Regions from separate parts of the Streptomyces sp. NPDC002566 genome, predicted to be linked through region 2. Evidence: predicted binding sites of a transcription regulator. Region 2 holds the regulator's gene; the other holds the start of a gene.
The links. Region 2 encodes HrcA, which represses chaperone genes, less so after heat shock. Its sites were predicted from a motif close to TTNGCACTCNGNNNNNCNGAGTGCNAA; they were not measured.
Positions count from the first base shown of each region.

Region 1: groES (co-chaperone GroES) is a predicted target of HrcA. The motif match lies at 1,790-1,816, and genes of this name have one in related genera.

Region 1 covers NZ_JBIARD010000004.1:672,475-676,922, reverse strand. Annotated here, with positions in the region: gene ACFYXA_RS20175 (polysaccharide deacetylase family protein) at 1-843, shown strand, start outside; gene ACFYXA_RS20170 (polysaccharide deacetylase family protein) at 840-1,622, shown strand; gene groES (co-chaperone GroES) at 1,963-2,271, shown strand; gene groL (chaperonin GroEL) at 2,416-4,041, shown strand; gene ACFYXA_RS20155 (TetR/AcrR family transcriptional regulator) at 4,181-4,448, opposite strand, start outside.
Region 2 covers NZ_JBIARD010000003.1:809,601-814,048, reverse strand. Annotated here, with positions in the region: gene hemW (radical SAM family heme chaperone HemW) at 1-126, shown strand, start outside; gene ACFYXA_RS16465 (DUF3097 domain-containing protein) at 253-1,059, opposite strand; gene ACFYXA_RS16460 (MBL fold metallo-hydrolase) at 1,091-1,816, opposite strand; gene hrcA (heat-inducible transcriptional repressor HrcA) at 1,980-2,996, shown strand; gene dnaJ (molecular chaperone DnaJ) at 2,997-4,133, shown strand; gene ACFYXA_RS16445 (nitronate monooxygenase) at 4,189-4,448, shown strand, end outside.

The DNA of each region.
Region 1 (4,448 bases), on a different contig from region 2:
ATCGTCTCGGGCTGCGCGGAGAGCGGCGGCGGCGCGGTCGGTCCCGCCCCCGGTCAGCAGCCCGACGAGAGCCCGAAGGCCGGCCCCCTCCACTCGTACGCGGCCAGACTGCGCGCCGACCACGCGGCGCGGGTCGCGGCGGCCGAGCGCTGGGACCTGGACAAGGTGCCGCTCACACCCCCCGCGCCGCCCGCGAGGAAGCCGAGGATCGGCACCCGCGAGGGCTTCGAGGTGGACGACCACGAGGAGCTCGGCCTCCCGCCGGTCTTCACCACCGTCCCCACCGACGACAAGGTCGTCTTCCTCACCGTCGACGACGGAGCGGAGAAGGACCCGGCGTTCCTGCGCATGATGACCGAGCTGCGGATCCCGTACACCGCGTTCCTCAGCGACTACCTCGTCAAGGACGACTACGGCTACTTCAAGAAGATGCAGGACGACGGGGTGACCCTCAACAACCACACCCTCCACCACCCCTACCTGCCGGGCCTGTCCTACCAGCGCCAGAAGCGCGAGATCTGCGGCATGCAGGACGTCGTCGAGAAGCAGTACGGCCGCCGCCCGGCCCTCTTCCGCCCGCCCTACGGCAACTACAACAAGGCCACCCTGCGAGCCGCGAAGTCCTGCGGCGTCACCCATGTGCCCCTGTGGAACGAGGAGGTGTTCGTCGACCACTGGGAGTACCGCGAGTGGGACCGAGAGCTCCACCCGGGCGACATCGTCCTGAGTCACTTCCGCGGGCCGGACGACTGGAAGGGCACAATGCCCGACATGATCCGCACCTTCCTGAACAAGGCGACCGGAGAGGGATACGCGGTGGCCCGCCTGGAGGACTACCTGTGAGACACCGGGGGCGGCCCTCGGCCCCAGCGCCGGCACGCGCGGCGGCCCTCATCGCGGCGGCGGTCCTCAGCGCCTGCGCCCTCACGGCCTGCGCCCCCGCGGGCGAACCGGTGGCGGGCCCGGCGGCGACCCGAGCGCGCTCCGCGCACGCCCCCGCGACGGACGAGCCGCCGTACCGCCGCTGGGGCCTCCCGTCCCCCCTGGCCCCCGCACCGGCCCCCGCCCGCCCGAAGCCCCCGCCCCGGCGGGCCCTCCCCCCGGTCCTCGACCGCGTCACCACCTCCGACAGGGTCGTCTTCCTCACCTACGACGACGGCGCCGAACGCGACCCCCGGTTCGTCGACATGGTCCGCGAACTGCGCCTCCCCGTGAGCGTGTTCGTCACCGACAGCGTCGCCGGCCCGGCCTACGCCCACTTCGCCCGCCTGCGGGAGGTCGGCGCGGACCTCCAGAACCACACCCTCGACCACGCCGCCCTGCGCGGTCTGCCCTACGCCGGCCAGCGCGCAGAGATCTGCGGCCAGCAGAACAAGCTCAACGCCCGCTTCGGCGTGCGCCCCCGCCTCTTCCGCCCGCCCTACGGCGCGTACGACACCACCACCCGCCGAGCCGCCGCCGACTGCGGCATCACCGCGATCGTCCTGTGGCGCACCCCCACCGACCCCCACCGCCTGCACCCGGGCGACATCCTCGCCACGACCCCCGACCGAACCCCGGACCTGCTGCGCCAGATCCAGCAACAACACCTGACGGTGGGCAAGCTGGAGGACTACCTGTAGGTGACTAGCCCGTCTGGGGGTGCCCCCTCTGGGGGAGTTCGAGGACGAGGCCCGTCCAGGGCCGAAGCGGGGGCTTGGGGGCGGCAGCCCCCAGCCGACGCCCACCCCGGCACCGGGCACCAAACACACTCGCCCGAGCGGAATTTTCGGCCGACGCGCCGCAGGCATTGGCACTCCGCTTGACCGAGTGCTAACCCCGGTCATAGTCTCGGCTCTGGCACTCCCCACTGGAGAGTGCCAACAACGCGACGGGCAGGTCCGGCACCCGCGACGACGGATCCACCTGGTCGCCACCTCAGACAGTTAACCCCGTGAGATCTCCGAAGGGGGAGGTCGGATCGTGACGACCACCAGCTCCAAGGTTGCCATCAAGCCGCTCGAGGACCGCATCGTGGTCCAGCCGCTCGACGCCGAGCAGACCACGGCCTCGGGCCTGGTCATCCCGGACACCGCGAAGGAGAAGCCCCAGGAGGGCGCCGTCCTCGCCGTGGGCCCGGGCCGCTTCGAGAACGGCGAGCGCCTGCCGCTCGACGTCAAGGTCGGCGACGTCGTCCTGTACAGCAAGTACGGCGGCACCGAGGTGAAGTACAACGGCGAGGAGTACCTCGTCCTCTCGGCTCGCGACGTTCTCGCGATCATCGAGAAGTAGTTCACCCCGGATCGTTCCGGAAGCACATTGATGCTTGACGCTGCGCCCCTGGCCCCCGCGACCACATAAAAAGCCGGGCGCCCGGGGCGCAGTGCGTTTTTTCAAAAGCTTCATCCACAGATCTCCGAGAGGGCTCCCGCTGTCATGGCGAAGATCCTGAAGTTCGACGAGGACGCCCGTCGCGCCCTCGAGCGCGGCGTCAACAAGCTGGCCGACACGGTCAAGGTGACGATCGGCCCCAAGGGCCGCAACGTCGTCATCGACAAGAAGTTCGGCGCCCCCACCATCACCAACGACGGTGTCACGATCGCCCGCGAGGTGGAGATCGACGACCCGTACGAGAACCTCGGCGCGCAGCTGGTGAAGGAGGTGGCGACCAAGACCAACGACATCGCTGGTGACGGCACGACCACCGCCACCGTGCTCGCCCAGGCGCTGGTGCGCGAGGGCCTGAAGAACGTGGCCGCCGGCGCGTCCCCCGCCCTCCTCAAGAAGGGCATCGACGCCGCCGTCAAGGCCGTCTCCGAGGACCTGCTCGCGTCGGCCCGCCCGATCGACGAGAAGTCCGACATCGCCGCCGTGGCCGCGCTGTCCGCCCAGGACCAGCAGGTCGGCGAGCTCATCGCCGAGGCCATGGACAAGGTCGGCAAGGACGGTGTCATCACCGTCGAGGAGTCCAACACCTTCGGTCTGGAGCTGGACTTCACCGAGGGCATGGCCTTCGACAAGGGCTACCTGTCGCCGTACTTCGTGACGGACCAGGAGCGCATGGAGGCCGTCCTGGAGGACCCCTACATCCTCATCAACCAGGGCAAGATCTCCTCGATCGCCGACCTGCTGCCGCTGCTGGAGAAGGTCATCCAGGCCAACGCCTCCAAGCCGCTGCTGATCATCGCCGAGGACCTCGAGGGCGAGGCGCTCTCCACCCTCGTCGTCAACAAGATCCGCGGCACCTTCAACGCGGTCGCGGTCAAGGCCCCCGGCTTCGGCGACCGCCGCAAGGCGATGCTGCAGGACATGGCCACCCTCACCGGCGCCACCGTCATCTCCGAGGAGGTCGGCCTCAAGCTCGACCAGGTCGGCATCGACGTCCTCGGCTCCGCCCGCCGCGTCACCGTCACCAAGGACGACACCACGATCGTCGACGGCGCCGGCAACTCCGCCGACGTGCAGGGCCGCGTCGCGCAGATCAAGGCCGAGATCGAGAACACGGACTCCGACTGGGACCGCGAGAAGCTCCAGGAGCGCCTCGCGAAGCTGGCCGGCGGCGTGTGCGTGATCAAGGTCGGCGCCGCCACCGAGGTGGAGCTGAAGGAGAAGAAGCACCGCCTGGAGGACGCCATCTCCGCGACCCGCGCCGCGGTCGAGGAGGGCATCGTCTCCGGTGGCGGTTCCGCGCTCGTCCACGCCGTCAAGGTCCTCGAGGGCAACCTCGACAAGACCGGCGACGAGGCGACCGGCGTCGCCGTGGTCCGCAAGGCCGCCGTCGAGCCGCTGCGCTGGATCGCCGAGAACGCCGGCCTGGAGGGCTACGTCATCACCTCCAAGGTCGCCGAGCTCGACAAGGGCCAGGGCTTCAACGCCGCGACCGGCGAGTACGGCGACCTGGTCAAGGCCGGCGTCATCGACCCGGTCAAGGTCACCCGCTCCGCCCTGGAGAACGCCGCTTCCATCGCCTCCCTCCTCCTGACGACCGAGACCCTGGTCGTCGAGAAGAAGGAAGAGGAAGAGCCCGCCGCAGCCGGCCACGGCCACGGCCACGCCCACTGAGGCACCCCGCCACTGACGGGCACTGACCGACATCGGCAGTGAGGCCCGGCGCCCCTGAACGGTGAGACCGCTGCATCGACCAGCAGCCTCCCCGGACGGAGCGCCGGGCCTTCGTGCTGCCGAGGCGCAGGTGCCGGCTTTATGAGCCTCGCAGCCCTTGGAGGAGTAGTTCGATCAGCCTGCGGGGGTCGTAGCGGGGGTCGCTGTCGTGCCCGATGCAGAGGTTGCCGATGCCGCGCATCAGTTCGTAGGGCTGTGTGCCGGGCCTGATCTCGCCGGCGTCGACGGCGGCGTCGAGCAGCTGGGCGCAGACGGGCATCAGCCGGTCGAGGAAGAGGGTGTGCAGCGTGGCGAAGCGGTCGCTGTCGGACTGAAGCGCGTCGGCGAGTCCGTGCTTGGTGACCAGG
Region 2 (4,448 bases):
GCGGCCTCCCGGCGTGCGCTGGGGGAGGGACTGCTCCAGGAGGAGCCGTACGAGGCGGGACGCGCGGTGCTGACGCTGCGCGGGCGGCTCCTGGCGGACGCGGTGGTGCGGGACCTGGTGGACTGAGGCCGACCCCCGCAGCGGCGGGGAGCACGAGCTGCTCGGCCGGGTGGACGAACTGATCGACGGGACACCTCCGCGCGGGCGGAGAGCGGTCCACCAGACCCCGTCCGGTCAACGAACCTGCGCGGATCAGGGCACGGTCACGTGGTCGATCAGCCGTTCCACGGCGCCCAACAGCTCCGGCTCCAGATCCCGGTACGAACCCACGCGCGCCAGAATCGCCTGCCACACCGCCCCCGTGTTCTCCGGCGGCCAGCCCAGCGCCCGGCACACCCCCGTCTTCCAGTCCTGGCCGTGCGGCACGCGCGGCCATGCCTCGATGCCCAGGGCCGACGGCTTCACCGCCTCCCAGACGTCGATGTACGGGTGGCCCACCACGAGCGCGTGCTCGCTGGTCACCGACTGTGCGATCCGCCACTCCTTCGTGCCCGGGACCAGATGGTCCACCAGGACGCCGAGCCGCGCGTCCGGTCCCGGCGCGAACTCCTCGACGACCGCCGGGAGATCGTCGACGCCCTCCAGGTACTCCACCACCACGCCCTCGACGCGCAGGTCGTCGCCCCACACCTTCTCGACCAGCTCGGCGTCGTGCCGCCCCTCGACGTAGATCCGGCCGGCGCGGGCCACACGCGCGCGTGCGCCGGGCACGGCCACCGAACCCGAGGCCGTGCGGGCGGGTCGCGCCGGGCCGCCCGACGCGGGCCGTACCAGGGTCACCGTGCGGCCCTCCAGCAGGAACCCGCGCGGCTCCAGCGGGAACACCCGGTGCTTGCCGAAACGGTCCTCCAGGGTGACCGTGCCCGCCTCGCAGCGGATCACCGCGCCGCAGAAGCCGCTGCCGGGCTCCTCCACCACCAGGCCGGGCTCCGCCGCGACCTCGGGGACCGGCTGCGGCTTCTTCCAGGACGGGGTCAGATCGGCGGAGTACTGGCGCATTCGGACGACGATAGGAGAAGCCGAGGCGCTGTCACGGCGACACGCCGAAACGGGCGGCCAGGGCGTCCCGCTGCGCCCGCACGAACGCCGCGTCCACGACCGCCCCGTGACCGGGCACGTACCGCGCGTCCGCGCCGCCGAGGGCGAGCAGGCGGTCGAGGGCGGCCGGCCACTGCGAGGGCACCGCGTCCGGCCCGGCCTGGGGCTCGCCGGACTCCTCCACCAGGTCGCCGCAGAACACCGCCTCCGGCGACCCCGGCACCAGCACCGCAAGGTCGTGCGCCGTGTGGCCGGGGCCCACGTTCGCCAGCAGGACCTGACGCCCGCCGCCCATGTCCAGGGTCCACTCCCCGGAGACCAGGTGGCGGGGCCGCACCAGGGCGTCCACGGCCTCCGTCGCCGCCGCCTCGTCCAGCCCGTTGCGCACCGCGTCCGCGTGCAGCTCGGCCCGCTCCCGCGCGAACACCGACTCGGCGCCCACCGCCGCGAACACCTCCGCGCCCGCGAACGCCGCCGCCCCGAACACGTGGTCGAAATGGGGGTGGGTGAGCGCGAGATGAGTCACACGGCGTCCGGCGAGCCGCTCCGCCTCCGCCCGCAGCCGTGCGCCCTCCGCGAGGCTCGAACCCGCGTCGATCAGCAGCACCGCACCGGTCCCCACGACCAGCCCCGCCGTGCAGTCCCAGCCCGGCAGCCGCCGCCGTCCGACCCCCGCCGCGACCTGCTCCCAACCCAGCTCTTCCCAAGTGACCGTCATACCGCGACGCTAACCGTGACGAACCCGTCGGCCGGCATGCGACCGGACCGACCTTGCCCCCCGCGCACCCCACGGCCGTACACTGACCGGGGAACGCTGGCACTCGGATGTGACGAGTGCCAGGGAAGGCGCCAAGGGGACGAAGCACTGGAGGTGTGCGCGGATGCTGAGTGAACGACGGCTGAAGGTGCTGCGCGCCATCGTCCAGGACTACGTCGGCACCGAGGAGCCGGTCGGCTCCAAGGCGCTCACCGAGCGCCACAACCTCGGCGTGTCCCCGGCGACGGTCCGCAACGACATGGCCGCCCTGGAGGACGAGGGCTACATCGCCCAGCCGCACACCAGCGCCGGACGCATCCCCACCGACAAGGGCTACCGGCTCTTCGTCGACAAGCTCGCCGGCGTCAAGCCGATGACCGCGCCCGAGCGGCGCGCCATCCAGAACTTCCTCGACGGCGCCGTCGACCTCGACGACGTCGTCGCGCGGACGGTCCGGCTGCTCGCGCAGCTCACCCGCCAGGTCGCCGTCGTGCAGTACCCGTCGCTGACCCGGTCCACGGTGCGGCACGTGGAACTGCTCTCGCTCGCCCCGGCCCGCCTCATGCTCGTGCTGATCACGGACACCGGGCGGGTCGAGCAGCGGCTGGTGGACTGCCCCGCGCCGTTCGGCGAGCCCTCGCTCGCGGACCTGCGCGCCCGGCTCAACAGCCGGGTCGCGGGCCGCCGGTTCACCGATGTGCCGCCTCTGGTGGAGGATCTGCCTGAGGCCTTCGAGGCGGAGGACCGCGGCACGGTCTCGACGGTGCTCTCCACCCTGCTGGAGACGCTCGTCGAGGAGAACGAGGAGCGGCTGATGATCGGCGGCACCGCCAATCTCACCCGCTTCGGACATGACTTTCCCCTCACCATCCGGCCCGTCCTGGAGGCCCTCGAGGAGCAGGTCGTGCTCCTCAAACTCCTGGGCGAGGCGGGGGATTCGGGCATGATCGTGCGTATCGGGCACGAGAACGCCTACGAGGGACTCAACTCCACTTCCGTGGTGTCGGTCGGCTACGGTTCGGGCGGAGAGGCAGTCGCCAAGCTCGGCGTGGTCGGACCGACCCGCATGGATTACCCGGGAACGATGGGAGCGGTACGCGCAGTGGCACGGTACGTCGGACAGATCCTGGCGGAGTCGTAAGTGGCCACGGACTACTACGCCGTTCTCGGCGTGCGCCGCGACGCGTCGCAGGAAGAGATCAAGAAGGCCTTCCGGCGGCTCGCCCGCGAGCTGCACCCGGACGTCAACCCCGATCCGAAGACCCAGGAGCGGTTCAAGGAGATCAACGCCGCTTACGAGGTGCTGTCGGACCCGCAGAAGAAGCAGGTCTACGACCTCGGCGGCGACCCGCTCTCCCAGGCCGGCGGCGGTGGCGCGGGCGGCTTCGGCGCCGGTGGCTTCGGCAACTTCTCCGACATCATGGACGCGTTCTTCGGCACGGCGTCCCAGCGGGGCCCGAGGTCGCGCACCCGGCGCGGGCAGGACGCGATGATCCGGCTGGAGGTGGACCTGGAGGAGGCCGCGTTCGGCACCACCAAGGACATCCAGGTCGACACCGCGATCGTCTGCACCACCTGCAGCGGCGAGGGCGCGGCGCCCGGCACCACCGCCCAGACCTGCGACATGTGCCGCGGCCGCGGTGAGGTGTCGCAGGTGACGCGGTCCTTCCTGGGCCAGGTCATGACCTCGCGTCCCTGCCCCCAGTGCCAGGGCTTCGGCACCGTGGTGCCCACCCCGTGCCCCGAGTGCGCGGGCGACGGACGGGTCCGGTCGCGGCGCACGCTGACGGTGAAGATCCCGGCCGGCGTCGACAACGGCACCCGCATCCAGCTCGCCGGCGAGGGCGAGGTCGGACCGGGCGGCGGCCCGGCCGGCGACCTCTACGTCGAGATCCACGAACTGCCGCACGCGATGTTCCAGCGGCGCGGCGACGACCTGCACTGCACGGTCACCCTCCCGATGACCGCGGCGTCGCTCGGCACGAAGGTGCCGCTGGAGACGCTGGACGGGCCGGAGGAGGTCGACATCCGGCCCGGCACGCAGTCGGGGCAGTCCATTCCGCTGCACCAGCGCGGAGTGACGCACCTGCGCGGCGGCGGGCGCGGCGACCTCATCGTGCACGTGGAGGTCCAGACGCCCACCAAGCTGGACCCGGAGCAGGAGCGGCTGCTGCGCGAACTGGCGAAGCTGCGCGGGGAGGAGCGCCCCCAGGGGCAGTTCCAGCCCGGCCAGCAGGGGCTGTTCTCCCGGCTGAAGGACGCCTTCAACGGGCGGTGAGGCGGGGGCGGAGCCCCCGGCGGGACAGGGCGCCGGGACGTGACACCATGCGGTCATGTCCTTCGCGCTGGCCGGTCTTCTCCGCCATCCGATCGTGCAGGCCCCCATGGCGGGCGGCGTCTCCGTGCCCCGGCTCGCCGCCGCCGTGTCCGAGGCCGGAGGGCTCGGCTTCCTCGCCGGCGGGTACAAGACCGCCGACGGGATGTACCGGGAGATCAAGCAGTTGCGCGGGCTCACCTCCCGGCCCTTCGGCGTGAACCTCTTCATGCCGCAGCCCGAGCATGCCGAGACCGGCGCCGTCGAGGTGTACGCCCA